4 regions of the Endothiovibrio diazotrophicus genome follow, and region 2 is predicted to be linked to each of the others. Evidence: predicted binding sites of a transcription regulator. Region 2 holds the regulator's gene; each other region holds the start of a gene.

Evidence for each region. The regulator sigma-54, encoded in region 2, starts transcription at its own class of promoters, with help from an activator protein. The targets are predictions, from matches to a motif close to TGGCANGNTNCNTGCTT.
Region 1: ACYQ2W_RS13405 (pilin) is a predicted target of sigma-54. The motif match lies at 3,338-3,354, and genes of this name have one in related genera.
Region 3: flgF (flagellar basal-body rod protein FlgF) is a predicted target of sigma-54. The motif match lies at 3,349-3,365, and genes of this name have one in related genera.
Region 4: ACYQ2W_RS15685 (TorF family putative porin) is a predicted target of sigma-54. The motif match lies at 2,424-2,440, and genes of this name have one in related genera.

What each region holds. Positions count from the first base shown of each region.
Region 1 covers NZ_BAAHXB010000049.1:30,617-35,674, forward strand. Annotated here, with positions in the region: gene ACYQ2W_RS13395 (protein O-mannosyl-transferase family) at 1-658, opposite strand, end outside; gene ACYQ2W_RS13400 (tetratricopeptide repeat protein) at 651-2,642, opposite strand; gene ACYQ2W_RS13405 (pilin) at 2,761-3,252, opposite strand; gene ACYQ2W_RS13410 (tetratricopeptide repeat protein) at 3,457-5,058, opposite strand, start outside.
Region 2 covers NZ_BAAHXB010000009.1:50,618-55,675, reverse strand. Annotated here, with positions in the region: gene rapZ (RNase adapter RapZ) at 1-588, opposite strand, end outside; gene hprK (HPr(Ser) kinase/phosphatase) at 585-1,550, opposite strand; gene ptsN (PTS IIA-like nitrogen regulatory protein PtsN) at 1,547-2,020, opposite strand; gene hpf (ribosome hibernation promoting factor) at 2,079-2,372, opposite strand; gene ACYQ2W_RS04305 (RNA polymerase factor sigma-54) at 2,453-3,952, opposite strand; gene ACYQ2W_RS04300 (hypothetical protein) at 4,111-4,470, opposite strand; gene ACYQ2W_RS04295 (GAF domain-containing protein) at 4,805-5,058, opposite strand, start outside.
Region 3 covers NZ_BAAHXB010000068.1:6,589-11,646, reverse strand. Annotated here, with positions in the region: gene flgB (flagellar basal body rod protein FlgB) at 69-509, shown strand; gene flgC (flagellar basal body rod protein FlgC) at 513-929, shown strand; gene ACYQ2W_RS16175 (flagellar hook assembly protein FlgD) at 949-1,617, shown strand; gene flgE (flagellar hook protein FlgE) at 1,653-3,011, shown strand; gene flgF (flagellar basal-body rod protein FlgF) at 3,413-4,150, shown strand; gene flgG (flagellar basal-body rod protein FlgG) at 4,206-4,991, shown strand; gene flgH (flagellar basal body L-ring protein FlgH) at 5,020-5,058, shown strand, end outside.
Region 4 covers NZ_BAAHXB010000065.1:2,396-7,453, forward strand. Annotated here, with positions in the region: partial or broken gene purL (phosphoribosylformylglycinamidine synthase) at 1-1,498, opposite strand, end outside; gene ACYQ2W_RS15685 (TorF family putative porin) at 1,670-2,353, opposite strand; gene ACYQ2W_RS15690 (HD domain-containing phosphohydrolase) at 2,590-3,687, opposite strand; gene ACYQ2W_RS15695 (response regulator) at 3,684-4,061, opposite strand; gene ACYQ2W_RS15700 (ATP-binding response regulator) at 4,058-5,058, opposite strand, start outside.

The DNA.
Region 1 (5,058 bases), on a different contig from region 2:
GCGCGAGCCCCAGCACGGCCAGCGGAACGGCCCACCACGACGCACGCAGGATCTCCCGCCAACGCGGCGCCACCAGCCACAGCAGGGCGGGGGTCGACAGGCCGATCAGCGGCCAATGGTTGGCGAGACTCAGCCCGTAGCAGAACGCCAGCAACGCCAACCGACGCCGGCCACCCCGCTCGCGGAAGTCGTCGCCGAGGAGGAAGAGCAGGAGAAAGAAGGCGACATTGAGGGTATACACCTCGGCGACAATGGCCTGGGACCAATAGACCGAGGAACAGGCCAGCACCCCGGCGCTGGCCAGGGCCGCCCAACGGGCGATCGTCAGACGGCAGGCCAGCAGGTAGAGCAGCACCACACCGACCGCCCCGAAGAACGCGCTGGCCGCGTGGACCCGCGCCGCCACCGTCCCCCACGGCAGCAGCGAGAACAGGTGACCGACCAGGGTGAAGAGCGGGTAGCCCGGCGGATGGGCCACACCATTGGCCCAGGCGGCGAGGGTGAACGCCCCGTCGTCCTCCAGCCCCACCGTCTTCGGCATGGTCAGCAGATAGAGCGCGAAGGTGAGCGCGAAGAGCAGCACCGAGTCCGTTCGACGACCCGGGAACCACGTGCTCCGCTGCGGCTTGGCCGCGACCAGGGGAAGATCGTCAACCACCGGACCGACCACCCTCCGACGGCCGGCCGGACAACTCGTCGCCCATCCGCGCTTCACGCAACCGCTGCTCCACCACGCTCAACCGAGCGGCGTTCCAGCGCGCCAGCGACGTCCGTCCGAACTCCTCGAGGAGCCGCTCCGCCTCCGCCAGCCGTCCCGCGCGGATCAGCAGGTTGGCGTAGTTCAGCCAATACTGGGGCAGCGTGCGGTCTCCGGCCAACGCCTCGCGCGCCGCGACCAGCGCCGCCTCGAAGTCGCCGACCATCAATGCATGGACGGTCACCTCGCTGAGCAGCATCGAGCGATGGCGGCCGACCAGCGTCGGGTTGTCCAGCGCGGCCCGGTAGAGCCGAGCGATCAGCGCCAGATCGACCGAACAGGAGGCGCCGAGCCGGGCGCGGCTCAACTGATGCAGCAGATTGACGGTGTCGGCGGAGAGCGTCTGCTCGCGCAGATGGCGCTCCAACCGAGCCACCAGCTCCGGATCCTGCGCCTCTCCCAGCTCGTCTGCGAGCAGGAGATTGCCGAACAGCCCCGCCAGAAAGAGGCCATTCAAGCGGTAGGAGCGGGTAAAGCGCGCGCGCGCCTCCTCTGCGAGCAGCGCCCGCGCCGACGCGCGCTCCTCCTGGCGAAGCAGCAGGAAATAGCTCCGGCCCAGCTCGAACTGGGCCCTGGGGGAATCCGGGTGATAGGTCGCTTCGGCAACCGATTGCTGCCACGGGTCGCTCCACAGCCCCACCCGCACCCAGGTCAGCTGCGCCAGCAGCGCCACCAGCAGCGCGACGGTCGCCATCCGCGCCCTCGATGCGACCACCGTGGGGTGGGTGGCGTAGTAGGCCACCGCCAGCAGGATGCCGATCATCGGCAGGTAGTTGCGGTGCTCGTGGGCGATCTCCAGGGGAAATACCGTGGACTCCATCAGGTGACCGGCACAGAAGAACAGCACGCCGAAGGCGAACAGCGGCGCCCGTCTGCGCCACCACAGCGCCGCCAGCACCAGCGCCACCAGCCCCACCAGCGCGGGGAGCGTGATCCACGGGTCGAACAGCGAGCGCGAGAGGGGGAAATCATCGTGGAAGAGCCCCATCTGCGACACGCTCGGCAGCACGATCAGACGGAGGTAGAACCAGAGCACCCGCCCTTCAGTCATCACCCGCTCGGCCAGTGAAAAGGGTCTCCCCGCGTACCCCCCGGTGATGAGCGCCGGGTGGCCCAGCAGATAGAGCGCCACCGCCAGGGCGGGCAGGCCGACCAGAACGGTGAACAGCCCGCTCAACCGGCGCCGCTGCGGGGCGGGGGCGGAAAACCCCAGTATCAGCCACTCCACCAACAGCAGGAACAGGGGGATGAGCAGCGCGTTCTCCTTGCTCAACACCGCCAACGGCGTCGCTACGCCGAGCGAGAGCGCGATCAATGGCCACCCCGCACGCCGATCGAGCAGCCGCAGCCGCCCCCATAGATAGAGCGCCAGCGCCACCAGGGAGAACAGTGCCGCCAGACTGGTCATCCGCTGCACCACGTAAAGCACCGAGGTGAGCGCAAGCGGGTGGAGAAGCCACAGCGCGGTCACCAGCAGCGCCAGCCAACGGATGCGCCGCGGTGAGAGATCGACGGCCGGGGCCACCGCGCCACGCCGCCGCAGCGCCTCGAGGATGAGCATCGCCAGGACGAAGAGCAGACCGCCGTTGGCCAGATGGATCAGCAGATTGGTGCGCTTGAATTGCGCCGGATCGAGGCCGGCGGCCAAGTGATCGAGGGCGAAGGTGAGCATCACCAGCGGACGCCCGAACGGGCTGCCATGGAACGAACCGGCCGCCCCCTGCAGCGCGGCGGGGGTCAGACGATCGATCTTGATCCACTCGTTTTCAGTGATGCTGCCGCCATCGTCGAAGACGAAACCGCCGGAGAGGCCCGGTTGATAGAGCAGATAGACGATCAGCAGCAGCGGCGCCAGCAGCCAGACCGGTGTCGTGGCGCGCCGCATCAACAAGGGGATTCGCATCTTTCGGCCAACAGGAGTGCGATCGAAACCGCCGGTGGAAAAGCGACGGGGCCGCCTCCTCGCGGAGAGCGGCCCCGTCACGACCTAGCCGAAGCCTCGCTTACGGACGGCAGGCGGAGGGCAGGTACTTGCTGGGGATGTTGGTCCCGCTGTTGGCGGCGGTTTCAGCGGTGGTGTTGGTGATACCGCTGGGATTCTTCGCCTCACCGCAGATCCAGACGATCTGGCCGGCCGCGTTGGAGGCGGGACCCAGGGCGAGGGTGCTACCGGAGATCTTGGCGTTGACCTTGTTGCCGAAGGCGATGTTGATCACGCCGTTGGTGTTGACGTCGATGCCGGTGACGTAGTTGCCGACGTAGCTGGTCACCTTGGCCATGCCCGCGGAGGTGTTGTTGGCGGGGAGACGGCCACGGTTGGACCAGAAGTCAGCGATGGTGGCCTTCGCCTCGGCGGCCAGGTTCATACCCTCGGTCACCTGGGTGCGGATGGTGTAGTCCTGGTAGGCCGGGATGGCGATGGCGGCGAGGATACCGATGATCGCGACCACGATCATCAGTTCGATGAGGGTGAAGCCCTGCTGCAGCTTGTTCATTGCTTTCTCCTGAATCCGGAGGTCCCGGAAGATGGTTTGTTCAGTTTGTGGGGCCTCCGGCTGGCGGGGCCTCCGCACGAAAAGATAGCACGCGCCGTGCCAAATCGCCGAACCCCGCGCTACCGCGGCAGGAAGCAGTTTCGGCCACCCCGCCCCCGGCACCATCCTACCCTCGCCGGTCAGTATGTGACGAAAATCGTCACCTCATCCGTTTTGCAGGCGCTGGGCGAGCCTCCCGCGGCGGAGACCACGCCGCCGGATCTCCTCCAGCACCCCCCTGGCCTCCTCCACCCGCCCCACATCGATCAGCAGCTGCCCCAGATTGATCCACAGCTGGCCGTCGGCGGGATCGGCGTCCCGCGCGGCCTCCGCCAGGGTGACTGCCTCCGCCGGCCGCCCGCCGGCAAAGGCGAGGATCGACCCTTCGACCGCCAGTTGGGCGCGAACCGGACCGCGGGCGGGGAGCCGCGGGTTCTCCAGCGCCGCGGCCACCGTCCGCTCCAGGTAGTGGGAAGGGATCGTACACTCCCGCCGCTGGTTGCAGCGCCGTAGCGTCTGCACGGTGGCGAAGTTCCTGGAGGTGAGGGCCGCGCTGCGATAGCCGTCGATGAGCCGGCGCGCCGACTCGTCGATGGCGGGGCTCCCCACCAGGTCATCGAGCATGACCATGGCGCCCAGTGCCGTGAGGAAATTGGGGTCGGCGCCGATCGCCGCCGCGAAACTCTGCCGCGAGAGGTGATAGAAACGATCCCTCGCACCCGCCTCGGTGCCGTTGAGGACCAGGATGTAGTAGGCCCGCCCCAGGTCGTAGTGGGCCCGCGCCGAGCCGGGATGGTTGGCCACGTTCATCCGGATGTGGCGCAGCCCGTCGCCCCACACGTCTGCACGCAACAGGGTCAATCCGGCCAGCGCGGCAACCAGAGCCCCGGCCCCCCAGTGCCGCACTGCGGGAAGGGGGAGTGCCGGGCTCGTCAACCACCGGGCACCGGCGACGGCGAAGCCGATCGTCGGCAGATAGTTGCGATGCTCATGGACCAGCTCCAGTGCGAAAACCGTGGACTCCATGAGGTGACCCACCAGGAAGAACAGCACGCCGAAGACCAGCCAGGGGTAGCGCCTCGCGAAGACCAGCGCCGCGATCAATACCCCCGCCCACCCCAGGACCGAAAACAGCGAGGTCGCCGGATCGAGCCAGTCATGGGAGAGCGGGAAATCGTCGTGGAAGATCCCCAGACGGGACAGCGAAGGAAACAGTAGCAGGCCGATGTAGAACCAGAGTGCGCGGGCCTCGGTGAGCAGGCGCTCGCCGAGCGTGAACGAACGCAGCTCATAGCCGGACAGGATCCATTGGGGATGGGCCGCGAGATAGCCCACCGCGATAACCGCCCCCCCCCCCAGCACCAGACCGTAGATCATCACCAGCCGACGCCGCCCCCGCTCGCTCCGGGCCGGAAACGAGAGCAGCAGCCACTCCACCAGAAACAGCCATACCGGCAGCAGTAGGGCATTCTCCTTGCTCAGCGCCGCCAGCGTCCACGCCCCCAGGGCGGCGGCGTACCACCCCACCCCACGGCGCCCGCGGAGCGAGCGCCACCGCCCCGCCAGGTAGAGGGTCATCGCCAGCAGGGTGAACAGCGTGGCCAGACTGGTCATCCGCTGCACCACGTAGAGCGCGGGTGCGAGGTTCAGTGGGTGCAACATCCACAGCGCCGCCGCGAGGAGCGCCACCGTGCCCGAGGCGGCCGCCGCGCGCCCCTCGCGAAGCCGCCCGCGGAGTTCCAACAGCGCCCACGCGAAGGCGAACAG
Region 2 (5,058 bases):
CCAATAGGGGTTGGGCAGACAGCGCGCGTCGAAGACGAAGTCGGCATCGGAGGGGATGCCGCGCTTGTAGCCGAAAGACTGGAACTGGAGGGTGGGACCGGCGCGCACCGTCCCCTCGGCCCAGCGGCTGACCAGTTCACGCAGCTCGTGCAGGGTGGTGTGGGAGGTGTCGATGCAGTGGTCGGCGGCGCAGGCGATGGGCGCCAGCAGCCGCTGCTCCCGCTCCAGCGCCTCGGCCAGCGGCAGCTCCGCGCCGCGGGTCAACGGGTGGCGGCGGCGGGTCTCGCTGAAGCGGCGGATCAGGGTCTTCGGATCGCTCTGCAGAAACAGCAGGCGCAGCTCCAGACCCATCCCCTTGAGTCGCTCCACGGTCTCCGGGAAACGGGCCAGCTCCTCGGCACGGTTGCGGGCGTCGATGCCCACTGCACTGAGTTCGAGTGCCCCTTCGCCGGCCGCCATCCGGCCGGCGAAGGCCTCCAGCAGGGCCACCGGCAGGTTGTCGACGCAGTGGTAGCCGAGATCCTCCAGGGTGTGCATGGCGATGTGCTTGCCCGCCCCCGAGAAGCCGCTGACGATGACCAGCTTCACGTCCGCTCCCTGCCGCCCTCCGCACCCCGCTCGATCTCGCGGCGCTGGCGCTCGATGAAGTCACCGGCGGCATCGTAGCCGTTGTGGGAGAGGATATGGTTGCGCACGGCGCTCTCCACCAGCACCGCCAGGTTGCGTCCGGCGGCCACCGGCAGGGTCACCTCGGGGATCGGCTGGTCGAGCACCCGGCGGGTGCGGTGACTGCCGCGCAGGCGGTCGATGGCGAGCAGCCGCTCCTCGTCCATCGCCTCCAGGCTGACCACCAGGCCGAGGCTCTTGGTGCGGCGGATGGCGCTGTCGCCGAACATCTCACGGACGTTGAGCACCCCCAGCCCGCGCACCTCCATGAAGTCCTGCAACAGCTCCGGGCAGGAGCCGGTGATCATCTCCGGATTGGTGCGGGTGAACTCGGCGACGTCGTCGGCGATCAGCCGATGGCCGCGGGTGATCAGCTCCAGGGCCAGCTCGCTCTTGCCGCTGCCGTTGTCGCCGGCGATCAGCACGCCGACCCCCAGCACCTCCATGAACACCCCGTGGAGGGTGACCCGGTCGGCCAGCTCGCGGGAGAGATAGAACTGGGTGAGCGCGATCACCTGATGACCGCGGGACTCGGCACACAGCAGCGGCGTGGCGGTGGACTCGGCGCGCCGGCGGAAGTCCTCCGGCACCTCGCAGCCGCCGGCGACGATCACCATCCCCACCCGCGAGGAGAAGACCATGTCGAGGCTGTCGTCGCGGGAGTTGTCGCCGAGGGAGTCGAGGTGCTGCAACTCCTGGCGGTCGAGGACCTGGATACGGCAGGGGTGGATCAGGTTGAGGTGGCCCACCAGACAGCGGCCGGTCTCCAGCTCGGTGCAGTCGCCGACGATGCACGCCTCCCGCTGCCCGCCCTCCTCCCAGGAGAGCCCCAGCCGCCCGCGGAGGGCACGGTAGAGCTGCTCGGCGGTGACGGTGCGTTTCATTGCAGGGCGCTGGAGGCGGGCTGCCAGTCGACGATCAGGCGATAGAGCGAGGCGTCGTCGGCCGCCGCCCGCAGGGTGGCGCAGAACGGCTCGTCGCTGAACATCTCGGCCAGGGTGGAGAGGATCTGCAGATGTTCGTCGGTGTAGTGCTCGGGCACCAGGAGGAAAAACAGCAGGTCCACCGGCTGGCGGTCGATGGCATCGAAGTCCACCGCCTGCTCCAGGCGGACGAAGGCGCCGATGGCCCGGGCGATGCCCTTGACGCGGCCGTGGGGGATGGCCACTCCGTGGCCCATGCCGGTGGAGCCGAGCCGCTCGCGGCCGATCAGGCTATCGAAGATCTCCGCCTGGGTGAGGGCGTCGAGGTGGTTGGCGATCATCTCGCTGACCAGTTCCAACGCCCGCTTCTTGCTCCCTGCCTGAAGGGTCCGGGTGCTGCACTCCCGGCAGAGTAGTTCGCTCAGTTGCATGGTCTATGGCCCCTGGGAAGGGGACCCCGAGGCACGCCGCCACGGGGCCGAACCGTGGTTACTTGCGATGGTCGGTGAGCTTCTCTTTGTGCTTCTTGATCTGCCGGTCCAGCTTGTCGGCGAGGGCATCGATGGCGGCGTACATGTCCTCGTGCTCGGCGTCGGCGAAGAGATCGGCGCCGTTGACGTGGATGGTCGCCTCGGCCTTGTTGCGCAGCTTCTCCACGCTGAGCACCACATGCACGTTGGTCATCTGGTCGAAGTGACGCTCCAGCCGCTCGGTCTTCTCGTTGACGTAGTTGCGCATGGCATCGGTGATGTCCACGTGGTGGCCGGTCAGGTTCAGTTGCATCGGTCGAGACTCCTCAAGAATCGTTTTCGTATCGGTTGCGCCGAAAGAGGCGGCGATCCGTCCCCCGGCGGGAGGGCCGGCTATTGTAGCCGTTTCCGCTCGTTGGAGGCGGGGATATTCATCGCCTCGCGGTATTTGGCCACGGTGCGCCGCGCCACGTTGATCCCCTCGCCCTCGAGCATCTTGGCCAATTTGTTGTCGCTCAACGGCTTACGCGGCTCCTCGGCGGCGATCAGCTTCCTGATCCGGGCACGGATGGCGGTCGAGGAGGCCTCCCCGCCGTCGGCGGTGCCGACGTGGCTGGAGAAGAAATACTTGAATTCGAAGATGCCGCGGGGGGTGTGCATGAACTTCTGGGTGGTGATCCGCGAGATGGTCGACTCGTGCATCTCGACCGTCTCGGCCACATCACGCAGCACCAGCGGGCGCATCGCCTCCTCACCCTGCTCGAGGAACGCCTGCTGACGCTCGACGATGGCGGTGGCCACCTTGAGCAGGGTCTCGCTGCGGCTCTGCAGGCTCTTGATCAGCCAGCGCGCCTCCTGCAACTGCCCCTTCAGCTCGCCGCCGCCGGCCCGCCCGAGGAGGCTGGCGTAGTAGCTGTTGACGCGGATCTTGGGGGCCGCCTCGGGGTTCAGCTCGACCACCCAGCGCCCCTTCAGCTTGCGCACGAAGACGTCGGGGACGATGTATTGGGGGGCGGCCTGCTCGATCGCCGAGCCGGGGCGCGGGTTGAGGGTGCGCACCAGGTCGAGCACCTCGGAGAGCTGCTCCTCGGCCAGCTTCATCCGCCGCATCAGGGTCTTGAAGTCGCGGTTGCCGAGCAGCTCGATGTGCTCGCCGACCAGCGCCATCGCCTCGGTCCGCCACGGGGTGTCGGCGGGCAGCTGGCGCAGTTGCAACACCAGGCACTCGCCGAGGTCGCGGGCGGCGACGCCGGCGGGGTCCATCGCCTGGATCCGGCGCAGCACCGCCGCCACCTCGTCAGGTTCCACCTCCAGCCCCTGGTCGGCGAGCCCCTCGTGGAGCTCGTCGAGGGACTGCTTGAGATAGCCGTCCTCGTCGATGGCGTCGATGATCGCCTCGGCGATCGCCTCGTCGGTCTCGCTGAAGCGCGACAGCTCCATCTGCCACACCAGGTGGTCGCGCAGCGAACGGCCGGAGGTGTCGGCGTACTCGAAGACCCGCTCCTCCCCCTCGTCGTTGCGCGAGTAGGCGGTGGCGCCGTCGTAGACGTCCTCCCACACACTGTCCACCGGCAGGTCGTCGGGCATCGTGGCGTCGGACTCGAAGTCGCGCTCGCGCTCCTCGGCCGCGACCGGCGCCTCGAAGTCGTCGCCCGAGGAGGAGGACTCCTCCGCCGGCGCCTCCCGCTCCTGGCGGTTGCTCTCCGCCTCCGCCCCGGCGTAGCCCTCGATCTCGTCGTCCTCCCCCGATTCCAGCATCGGATTGCTCTCCAATGCCTGCTGCACCTCCATCTGCAGTTCCAGGGTCGAGAGCTGCAGCAGACGGATCGCCTGCTGCAGTTGGGGAGTCATGGTCAGGTACTGACCGAGCCGGAGTTGAAGCGACTGCTTCATGATACGAACCGAATATGCGTCATCGCCGCGGGGCCACCCTTACAAGAATCGGGCCCATTGTATGCCAAATCGTCGGATTTGGTTACGGCTACGCTACGCGGGTGGCGATGCCCCCCCCCCCGGGCATGGCCACAAGGTGCCACCTCCTTCGCACTGGGTCAGAGCCAGCGCACCGGCACCGGCAGGGGGGCCAACCAGCGCTCCGGCTTGGCGCAGAACTCCATGCCGAGACGGGCGTCGCAGGCGCAGCCGCCGCCGTGGCAGGCGAACAGCTCGGCCTCCTCGCCGCGGGAATCGAGCATCAGGTGGAGCTGTCCCTCCTCCTCCAGCGTGAGGATGCAGTGGATGCGCCCCGGCTCCTCGACGTCCTCCTCCAGGCGCAGCTCCCACTCGCCGAAACGGTGGGTCTCGCCGAAGGTCAGCGCCCGCGGATCGGTCAGCGCGTCGGCCAGGTCGTAGCGGACGAATCCGGGCAGGGTGGCGAGCAGTTCGTTGGGCAGCAAGCGGGGCATCATCATGGTCCTGGTCCTCCATCGGGGCCCGCAATGGCTGCGGGAGTGGAGGCAAGATTACCGACGCGCAACGCCCCGTCGTTGGGCGCCGGACAACATCGATTGGGCGCGATCCAACGGTTGGCGGCGGCCGGTCACTGGGGCCCAATTGCCGTTTGTTTGCGCCAAACCGTGGCGCGCCGGGGGGCACTTCGCCGGCAGGCCGGCGGGCATCGTCGGGGACGGGGCTTCGGTCACCACGGCGCGCGCGGCGCGCCCTATAGGGCGGCCTGCGGCCGCCGTGGCGAACGAAGGCAGTTCGCCGGCGGGTTGGCGCCCACCGACAAGGACGGAACCGCAATCACGCTGCGCTGGAGGCGCGCAGCGCCGCCAGGCGCAGCTCCAGGCTCATCGCCAGCACCGGCAGCAGCTCCTCCACCGCCTGGCGCTCGCGGCCCAGCTCGTCGCTCAGGGAGGAGAGCTCCAGCACCCCGAGCAGTTCGTCGTTGCGCAGGATCGGCAGCAGCAGCAACACCCGCGGCGGGAACGTCCCGGCCCCGGTGGGGACCCGCCAGAACCCCTCCGGCGGGTGCTGGAAGATCAGCGGCCGGCGGT
Region 3 (5,058 bases), on a different contig from region 2:
ACAGCTGGTTACGGGTGTGTGGCATGCCGATTGCTTCCCAATGGCAGGAAGCAAATTCGAGGTGCGAGATGGCCATCAACATCGACAAACTGTTCGGCGTTTTCGACGACGCGATGGTGTTGCGAGCCCGTCGCGGAGAGATCCTGGCCTCCAATATGGCCAACGCCGACACCCCCGGTTACAAGGCGCGGGATTTCGATTTCCGGGCCGCCCTCGATCAGGCCAGCAGCGGTACGGGGCCGATGCGGCGCACCAATCCCCAGCATATCGACGGCAGCTATCACGGTTTGAGCACCACCCATGCCAACCACTTGGCGCTGGTGCGTCCCGATGTCTCCATCGGCCAGTTGGACTACCGCAATCCAAGTCAGCCCTCACTCGACGGCAACACCGTCGATACCGAGCAGGAGAAGGCGAGGTTCGCCGAAAATGCGCTCCAATACCGCGCGTCGATGAGTTTTCTCAGTGGCAAGATCAGCTCGATGAAAGAGCTGCTCAAGGAGAAGTAAGCCATGTCCTTGTTCAACGTCTTCGATATCGCGGGTTCCGGCATGAGTGCCCAGAGCCTGCGTCTGAACACTACCGCGAGCAACCTCTCCAACGCCGAGAGCGTCAGCTCCAGCGTGGATGAAACCTACCGCTCCCGCCAGCCCGTGTTTTCCGCCATGGTGCAGGACCACATGGACCCCCAGGGGGCCTCCTCCGGCGTCCAGGTGCTGGGCATCGTCGAGAGCCAGGCGCCGGTACGTGCACAGTACCAACCCGACCATCCGTTGGCCGACGAAAAGGGGTACGTTTACCTGCCCAACGTCAATGTGGTGGAGGAGATGGCCAACATGATCTCCGCCTCGCGCTCCTACCAGAACAACGTGGAGGTGCTATCCACCTCCAAGCGGCTGTTGCAGGAGACCTTGAGGCTGGGCGAGTAAACGAGTGGGAGAATGACCAATGATTGATACGCAAACCATCAATAAATTGGGGCTACGCGCCCAACAGCAATCCACCTCCAGCGGTGGTGATCAGCTTGGCCAAGAGGAGTTCCTTCACTTGCTGACTACCCAAATGCAAAATCAGGACCCCTTCTCTCCGATGGATAACGGGGAATTCATGGGGCAAATGGCCCAGTTCAGCAGTGTGAACAGTATCCAGGAAATGCAGAAATCGATGGAAACGCTGGTTAACAACCTTACCTCAAACGAGTCGCTACAGGCAGCTACGTTAGTCGGTAGCACAGTGCTCGCCGAGGGAAACGTGGGGTACTTGCCGGAAGAAGGGGAGATGGCTGCAGCAGTCGAGTTGGAGGGCAGTGTTCCGGGTCTTATGATAGGTATTTATGATGATACTGGTGAATTGGTGACCCACGTGGAACTCGGGAAACAATCCGCCGGGACGGTTCAGTTCACTTGGGATGGTACCGCCAATGATGGCAGCGTGGCACCTCCCGGCAATTATATTATTCAGGCGGAAAGTCACGGTCCGGGGGTAGAGCCTACCGCTGAAACGGTCTTGGTCTCTGGAGTGGTTTCCAGTGTCTCCCTCGGCGGTGATAAGGGGGCGGTTCTCAACCTCGATCAGATGGGATCGGTGAGCTTCTCCAGCGTTCGCGAGATCAGTTGATTCGCTACTCGGAATACATCAAGAGGATATAAGCCATGTCGTTCAATATTGCACTTAGCGGCCTTAACGTCGCATTGTCGGACCTCAGTGTTACCGGTAACAATATTGCCAACAGCTCCACTACCGGTTTCAAGGAGTCGCGTGCGGAGTTTGCTGATGTCTATGCGGTGGGCTATCAGGGTATTTCTGGCAACGCCATCGGAAACGGAGTGCGTTTGGCGGACGTGGCCCAGCAGCATTCCCAAGGGAACATCAACGCGACCAGCAACAGTCTGGATCTCGCGATCAACGGTCAAGGGTTCTTTGTTCTTAGTGATGGCGGCGAAGAGGTCTACACTCGTTCGGGTGCTTTTGGTGTCGATGGTGAAGGATATATCGTCAACTCCGGCTCTCAGCGGCTACAGGCGTTCCCTTATAACGAGGTTACCGGGACGTTCGATACCGCACAGCCTGGAGACATACAACTAGAGAGTGGATTGGGCAGTCCCGCGAATACCAATGATGTTTCCGTTGGCGTTAACTTGTTGGCGGCTCCCGATAGTGTTTTCGATCCGGCCGACGCGGCTACCGCTTTCGATCGGACTGATCCGACAACTTATCATTACTCTACTTCGGTGACCTTATACGATTCGGTCGGTTCCCCTCATATCGCCACCATGTACTATCGCAAGACGAATGACGTCGATGGGAATGGTGTCTCCACTAATACTTGGGAGAGCTATTTGTATATGCAAGATAGCAATGGCGATTGGCAGCAGGTTGAGGGAGAGAACGGTGCGAGTGCTGATACGATGACCTTCAGTTCCTCTGGTCAGCTCGAAACGATCAACGGCACGACGGTAAATACCTTTGATCGGACCGACCCGGCTGCTCGCGAGCCGACAATCAATTACGGTCAGTTCGAACCCGCCAACGGTGCGGAGCCGATGGGGGATGGTACCTCCACTAGCGATAATCGATTGGTTTTCAATTATGCCAAGACCACGCAGTACAACTCCGATTTCAGCGTTCAATCGATGGATCAAAACGGCTATACGGCGGGGCGTCTGTCAGGAATGGATGTGGATGGTGATGGTACAGTGTATGCCCGCTATAGCAACGGTCAATCGCAGATTCTCGGACGGGTTGCGTTGGCGAACTTCACTAATCCTCAGGGGTTGAATCAATTGGGAGACACAAGTTGGGCGGAGAGTTCCACCTCTGGTCAGGCGCTTAAAGGTGAAGCCGGAACCGGCAATTTTGGCTCTATTCAGTCGGGTGCACTGGAAGCATCCAACGTCGAACTCACCGAGCAGTTGGTGAAAATGATTACCGCGCAACGGAACTTCCAGGCCAATTCCCAAATGCTCTCCACCGAGGACCAAGTGACGCAGACCATGCTCAATCTACGGTAGTCCCGGATAGGGTAGGGGGGCGGCAAGGGTTTGCCGCCCCCGTTTGCCGTTCGGTGCGTCACCGGTTCTTTCCGGTCGCCGACGTTGCTGGTCATGACGTGCTTCCGGTTACGACGCTCTGTGGTATTGCTCCTGGTTACGACGCTCTGCGTCGCAACCGGCTACCTTGGATGCTCTGCGTCCATCAGGGGCAGGACGCGGAGCGTCCGAGGTCGCTGGTAGCGACGCAGAGCGTCGCTACCAGCGCGCGGGAAAAGGCTTGACGCCCGAAAAGCTCCCATCATCCGCTCACCGCTCACCGCTCACCGCTCACCGCCAAAATCCCGACGAAAAAATTTGGCACGGTTCCTGTATCTCTCTGATCAAGCCATTTCCGGGCACCAGCGAGAGGAGTGCCGACCATGGATCGCATGCTTTACGTCGCCATGAGCGGGGCGAGCCAGACAATGCTCGCTCAGGCGGCCAATACCAACAATCTGGCCAACGCCTCGACCACCGGTTTCCGCGCGGATTTCGAGCAGTTTCGCTCGATGCCGGTGTTCGGCGAGGGCTACGGCTCCCGCGTCTACGCCATGAGCGAGCGGCCGCGTACCGACCTTACCGGTGGTCCCTTGCAGACCACCGGGCGCCAGCTCGACATGGCGATCAACGGTGATACCGGCTGGTTCGCGGTGCAGACCCCCGAGGGGGGGGAGGCGTATACCCGCCGCGGCGACCTGCGGGTCACCTCCAGCGGCCAACTGGTCACCGGCGACGGCTATCCGTTGCTCGGCGACGACGGCCCGCTGGTGCTACCCCCCTTCGACAAGCTCGACATCGGCGACGACGGCACCGTCACCATCCAGCCCCTGGGCCAGGGCCCGGAGAATCTGGCGATCGTCGGCCGGGTGAAGCTGGTCTCGCCGGACATGCAGCAGTTGGACAAGGGGCTGGACGGCCTGATGCATCTGCCTGAAGGACAGGTGGCGCAGCCCGACGCCTCGATCCGACTGATCTCCGGCGCGGTGGAGGGGAGCAACGTCAATGCCGTCGAGGCGATGGTCAACATGCTGGAACTGGCCCGCCACTACGAGATGCAGGTGAAGATGATGAAGACCGCCGACGAGACCGAGCAGGCCTCGGAAAAGCTGTTGCAGTAGGGTCTTCGGAACATAACGAGCGCAGGGGCCGAGGGCGGCCCCGGAGGTTAAGCATATGAACAGAGCCTTGTGGATCGCCAAGACCGCCGTCGACGCGCAGCAGACCCGCATGTCGGTGGTCTCCAACAACCTGGCGAACGTCTCCACCACCGGTTTCAAGAAGGACCGGGCGGTGTTCGCCGATTTGATCTACCAGAACGTCCGGCAGGTGGGGTCGCAGTCGAGCGAAAGCTCCCAGCTCCCCTCTGGCCTGCGGCTCGGTACCGGTGTGCGCGTGGTGGCCACCGAGAAGATGCATACCCAGGGCAACCCGATCAGCACCGAAAACGCCTACGACATGGCGATCGAGGGGCGCGGTTTCCTGCAGATCCTGATGCCCGACGGTACCGTCGCCTACACCCGAGACGGCTCGTTCAACGTTTCCGCCGACGGCCAACTGGTCACCTCCGACGGTTACCCGCTCGAGCCCAGCATCACTGTCCCCGACAACATGACGCCGGGCAGCTTCGCGGTGGGCCGCGACGGCATGGTCACCGCTATGGTCGACAACGCGCAGCAGACCCTGGGCAACATCCAGTTGGCGGATTTCACCAACCCGCAGGGGTTGCAGGCGATCGGGCAGAATCTTTTCCTGGAGTCCCCCGCCAGCGGCACCCCGCAGACCGTCACCCCCGGCCTGCAAGGGGCCGGCATGCTGGTGCAGGGCTCCCTGGAGGCCTCCAACGTCAACGTGGTGGAGGAGATGGTCAACATGATCGAGACCCAGCGGGCCTACGAGATGGGCTCCAAGGCGATCTCCACCGCCGACCAGATGCTCAGCTACGTCACCCAGCAGCTTTGATGAATTGAAGTAAGAGAGGACCCGTGTCATGAACGCCCATTTCACCCGAACCCTGCTTGTGCTCGCC
Region 4 (5,058 bases), on a different contig from region 2:
CGATCGGGTTGTCGTCACCCAAGGCCCAACAGCGGTCGATCACCTCCTGGCAGCGCCGTTCCATCTCCGGGTTGCCGCGCTGCACCGAGGCGAAGTCCAGGTCCTCGGCGGAGGCGCCGGAGGCCATCGAGGAGGCCGCGCCACCACCGAGGCCGATGAGCATGGCGGGACCGCCGAGCACCACCAGCTTGGCGCCCTCGGGGATTGCCCCCTTCTCCACGTGGTCGGCGCGGATGTTGCCGAGGCCGCCGGCGAGCATGATCGGCTTGTGGTAGCCACGCACCTCCTCCCCGTCGGCGTAGGAGGCCTTCTCCTCGAAGGTGCGAAAGTAGCCGCAGATATTGGGGCGACCGAATTCGTTGTTGAAGGCGGCCGCGCCGAGGGGGCCGTCGATCATGATGTCGAGGGCGGTGACGATGCGCTCGGGTTTGCCGTGATCGGTTTCCCACGGCTGCTCGGCCCCCGGGATGCGCAGGTTGGAGACCGAGAAGCCGCACAGCCCCGCCTTCGGCTTGGAGCCGCGGCCGGTGGCCCCCTCGTCGCGAATCTCGCCGCCGGAACCGGTGGCGGCGCCGGGGAAGGGGGAGATGGCGGTGGGGTGGTTGTGGGTCTCCACCTTCATCAGGATCTGTACCGGCTCACGGGTGAAGCCGTACTCACCGCTGGCCGGATCGGGGAAGAAGCGCCCGGCGGTGAACCCCTCCATCACCGCGGCGTTGTCCTTGTAGGCGGAGAGCATCCCCGCGGAGTTCATCTGGTAGGTGTTGCGGATCATCGCGAACAGCGAGCGTTGCTGCTCCTCGCCGTCGATGATCCAGTCGCCACCGAAGATCTTGTGGCGGCAGTGCTCGGAGTTGGCCTGGGCGAACATCATCAGCTCGACGTCGGTGGGATCGCGTCCCAGTTCCCGGTAGCCGTCGACGAGATAGTCGATTTCGTCGGCGGCGAGCGCCAGACCCAGCTCCACGTTGGCGCGCGCCAACGCCTCCTGCCCTTCGGCCATCAGCGGGACGGTAGCGAGCGGCGCGGGGGCGTGATGGGCGAACAGCGCCTCCGCATCGTCGAGGGTGCCGAACAGCGCCTCGGTCATACGGTCGTGAAGGCGGGCGGCGATGGCGGACCACTGCGCATCGCTGAACGGCGCGTCACCCGCCTTGCGCAGGTAGTAGGCGGTGCCTCGCTCCAGGCGGACCAACTCGGCCAGACCGCAGACATGGGCGATATCGGTGGCCTTGCTCGACCAGGGGGAGATGGTGCCGACCCGGGGGGTGACCAGCAGCAGGCGGCCGCGGTGGGCGCGCCGTTCGACGCTGGGGCCGTAGCGCAGCAGCCGCTCCAACACCTCCCGCTGCGTTGCGTCGAGCTCACCCTTCACCTCGGCGAAATGGACGAATTCGCCGTAGAGCTCTTCCAGTTCGGGAACCTCGTCGCGCAAGGTGGCCAGCAGACGCTCCTGGCGGAACGGAGAGAGGGCGGGGGAACCGAAGAGGGTCAGCATGGCGCTACTCGCTGTTGGCAGGAGAAAGGCGCCAAATTTTACTGGAATTGCCGGAGATAGCCCAACTTTGAGGAGTAGGCAAAAAACAGGCGCCCGAAGGCGCCCAAAAGTCGCGGAAGTGCGGTCTTTGTCAGAGAACGCAGAAGATCTGCTGCGGTTCCCGCGTTCTGCTTAGAGGCTCTTGGAGACCATCAGGTAGACGCGCCCATCCGCCCAGGGATCATTGTTCACGTCGGTGTCGGTGTAGCCGAGCTCGAAATCGAAGCTGTTGAAGCTCTTGGTCAGGGCGAGCTTCCAATCGGTGTAATTGTTGAACACCTTGTCGTCGTCGTCGTAGTAGCCGACCGACGCGCTCAGGCCGAAGTCCTGGGGCAGGGAGAAGTCGAGTCCGGCGTTGTAGTAGATGGCGTCCTCGCTCATCCCGTAGACATCGGAAGAATAGGCGAGACCTCCGTTGAGGGTGACCATGTCGGTGAGCGCGTAGCTGAGGTTGAGGTAGCCCTCCAGCCAGCTTTCGGTCGCGGTGGAATCCGGATAGCCGTAGTAGACGAGGCCGAGGTCATAACCCAGGCCGTTGGCAAGCTCACCACTGAAGCCGCCGTAGAGGTCCCACTCCATATCAGCATCGTTAGCCGGTCCAAAATCGACATTGGAAGCCCAGGTGCCGACGTAGAAGCCGCTCTCATGGTTGTAATCGATGCCGCCCTGAATCGCCGGGGACTCGTCGCTCTGCGAGTAGCCGCGCCAGACGTAATCGGTGGTCAGGGCAACGTTGGCGCTCCACTCGGCCTGGGCAACGGCGGAACCGGCCAGCAGGGCAACCATCAGGGCGGTCTTCTTCATAGCGTGCTGCATTTCTCTATCTCCTGGTTGTTTCAAGTTCTCGCGCCCCCGATGCGGGAAGCGAACAAGTCGGGCCTAGACAAAGCACTTCTCGTGCCAATGATTGGGTTTGGTTCAAAAACAACAAGTTGTTGTAATAGAACCGCAATAGGCGGCCAATATGCGCACCAAAAAGATGCATCGCCCCAAAACGGTGCGCCCCATTGACGCCTGATCCAGAACATGAACCTTAAAATAGTGCGGGATTTTTAAGGATCGAGATCGAACCCTTCCTGGCGGAACAGTCGCAGGCACACCGCCACAACCGCCGGATCGAAACGGCTGTCGGCGTAGCGCTCGATCTCACGCAGCGACTCCTCCACGCCGAGTCCGGCCCGGTAGGGGCGGTGGGAGCTCATCGCCTCGACCACATCGGCCACCGCCAGAATCCGCGCCTCCAGGCGAATCCCCTCCCCTTTCAGCCGATTGGGATAACCGGTCCCGTCGAGCCGCTCATGGTGTTGATAGACGAATTCGGCGATCGGCTGGGCGAAGTCGATCGATTCGAGGATGTCATAGCCCACCTGGGGATGGCGCTGGATCAGGCGGTATTCCAGGTCGCTGATGTCGCCGGGCTTGGTGAGGATCTCGATCGGCACCGAGATCTTGCCGATGTCGTGGAGCAGGCCGGCGGTATGAACCGCTGCGACCCGCTCCTCGTCGAGCCCCAGACGACGGGCGATGGCCGCCGCCAGCCGCGCCACCCGCCGCTGGTGGCCGGCGGTGTAGGGGTCGCGCATCTCCCCCATCAGGGAGAGCGCATCGATGGTCCCCTCCACCACCCGCTCGACGTTGCCGAGGCTCTCGCGCAGCGCCTCCTGCACCCGCCGCCGCTCGGCCAGCTCGCGCTGCAACTGGCCGGTGCGCAGCTCGATCTGCTCCTCCAGGTGTTCGCGATAGCGGCGGTTCTCGCGCATCAGCAGGCTGCGCTCCAGGGCGCGGCGCACCGCGTGTTCGAGGATCGCCATCTCGCCGATGGGCTTGGTGATGAAGTCCCAGGCACCGAGGCGCAACGCCTCGATGGCGTCCGAGATGAGTCCCGCGCCGGAGACGATGATCACCGGCGTGTCGGCGGCCTCGTTGGTCAGCTCCTCGAGCACCTCCAGGCCGTCCATGTCGGGCATCCGCAGGTCGAGCAACACCAACGCGGGCGACTCGGAGCGGAACCGTTCCAAGGCTCGTCGCCCGCCGTCGGCCTGGACGACGGTGTAGCCGCTATCTTCCAGGTAGGCGGCGATGCTCTCGCGGACAGTGGCGTCGTCGTCGGCAACCAGCAGCTTCGGCTCGCCGGCCCGCTCGCCCGTCATCCACCTACGCCTCGCGCCAGGCGCACCACCGCCTCCGCCAGCCGCCCCATATCACTCAACGGCTTGATGAAGACCTCCGCCTCGGAGACCCCGGCCGCGCGCACCTCCGGTGGCAGCCGATAGCCGGCCGTGCCGGTGAAGACGATGAAGCGCAGCGCCGGCCAGCGGCGGTGCGCCTCGGTGATGAAGGCGTTGCCGTCCATCCCGCCCATCCGCATGTCCACCACCGCCACCTCGATCCCCTCACCCTCCAGCAGCTCCAGCCCCCGCTCGCCGCTGTCGGCCTCCACCACCTCGAATCCCTCGTCCTCCAGGTAGGCGACCAGATTGAGCCGTACCCCCGCCTCATCGTCCACCGCCAGCACCGCGGTCATGACGGCGCTCCCGCCCCCTCCAGCGGGGCCAGCGGCAGGCGGATGACGAAGCGGGAGCCCTCACCCGGCGCGGAGACCACCTCCAGCTCGCCGCCGTGGTTGTTGGTGACGATGAAGTAGGAAACCGACATCCCCAGACCAGTGCCGACACCCACCCCCTTGGTGGTGAAGAACGGCTCGAAGACCCGGCGGCGCACCTCGTCGCTCATCCCCGGCCCGTTGTCCTCCACCTCCACCACCGCCCACTGCGGCTCGCGGCGGGTGCGCAGGGTGATCCGTGGCGAGCGTCCCTCCACCGGGTGGTCGGCCATCGCCTGGGCGGCGTTCTTGAGCAGATTGAGGATCACCTGCTCGATCTCGCTGGCGACACAGGGGACCATCGGCAGTTCGGCGTCGAAATGCTTGACGATCTCGATATGCCGGAAGTCGTAGCGCTTCTTCAGGTCGTAGTCGCTGGCCCCCAGCTCGACGCTGCTCTCCAGCAACTGGGCCAGGTCGGCCGGTTCGCGCCGGCCGGCGGCAGGACGGGAGAACTGGAGCATGTTGGAGACGATCCGCGCGGCTCGGTCGCCGGCCTCGCGGATCGACTCCAGGAAACGGTAGATGTCACGCTCGTCCAGGTAGCGCCCGAGGGCCTCCAGGTCGATGCCGCACTCCTCGGCCACTTGGCGGTTCTTCGCCAAATCCGGGGAGAGGCGGCGGACCAGGTTCTGCGCCCCCTGGAGGATGCCACCCAGGGGATTGTTGATCTCGTGGGCCATGCCGGCGGCGAGCCCGCCCACCGACATCATCTTCTCGGTCTGCACCATCATGTTCTCGATGCGCACCCGGTTGGTGACGTCGTCGAGACGGATCACCGCCCCCACGGCGCCGTTGGCCAGCAGCGGGTAGACCATCACGTCGTTGTAGCGCACCTCGTCGCCGGCACGGCTCTCCACCCGTTCGTTCTTGCGCGGCTGGCGCTCGCGCAACGCCTCCTCGACCGCCTCCATCTGGG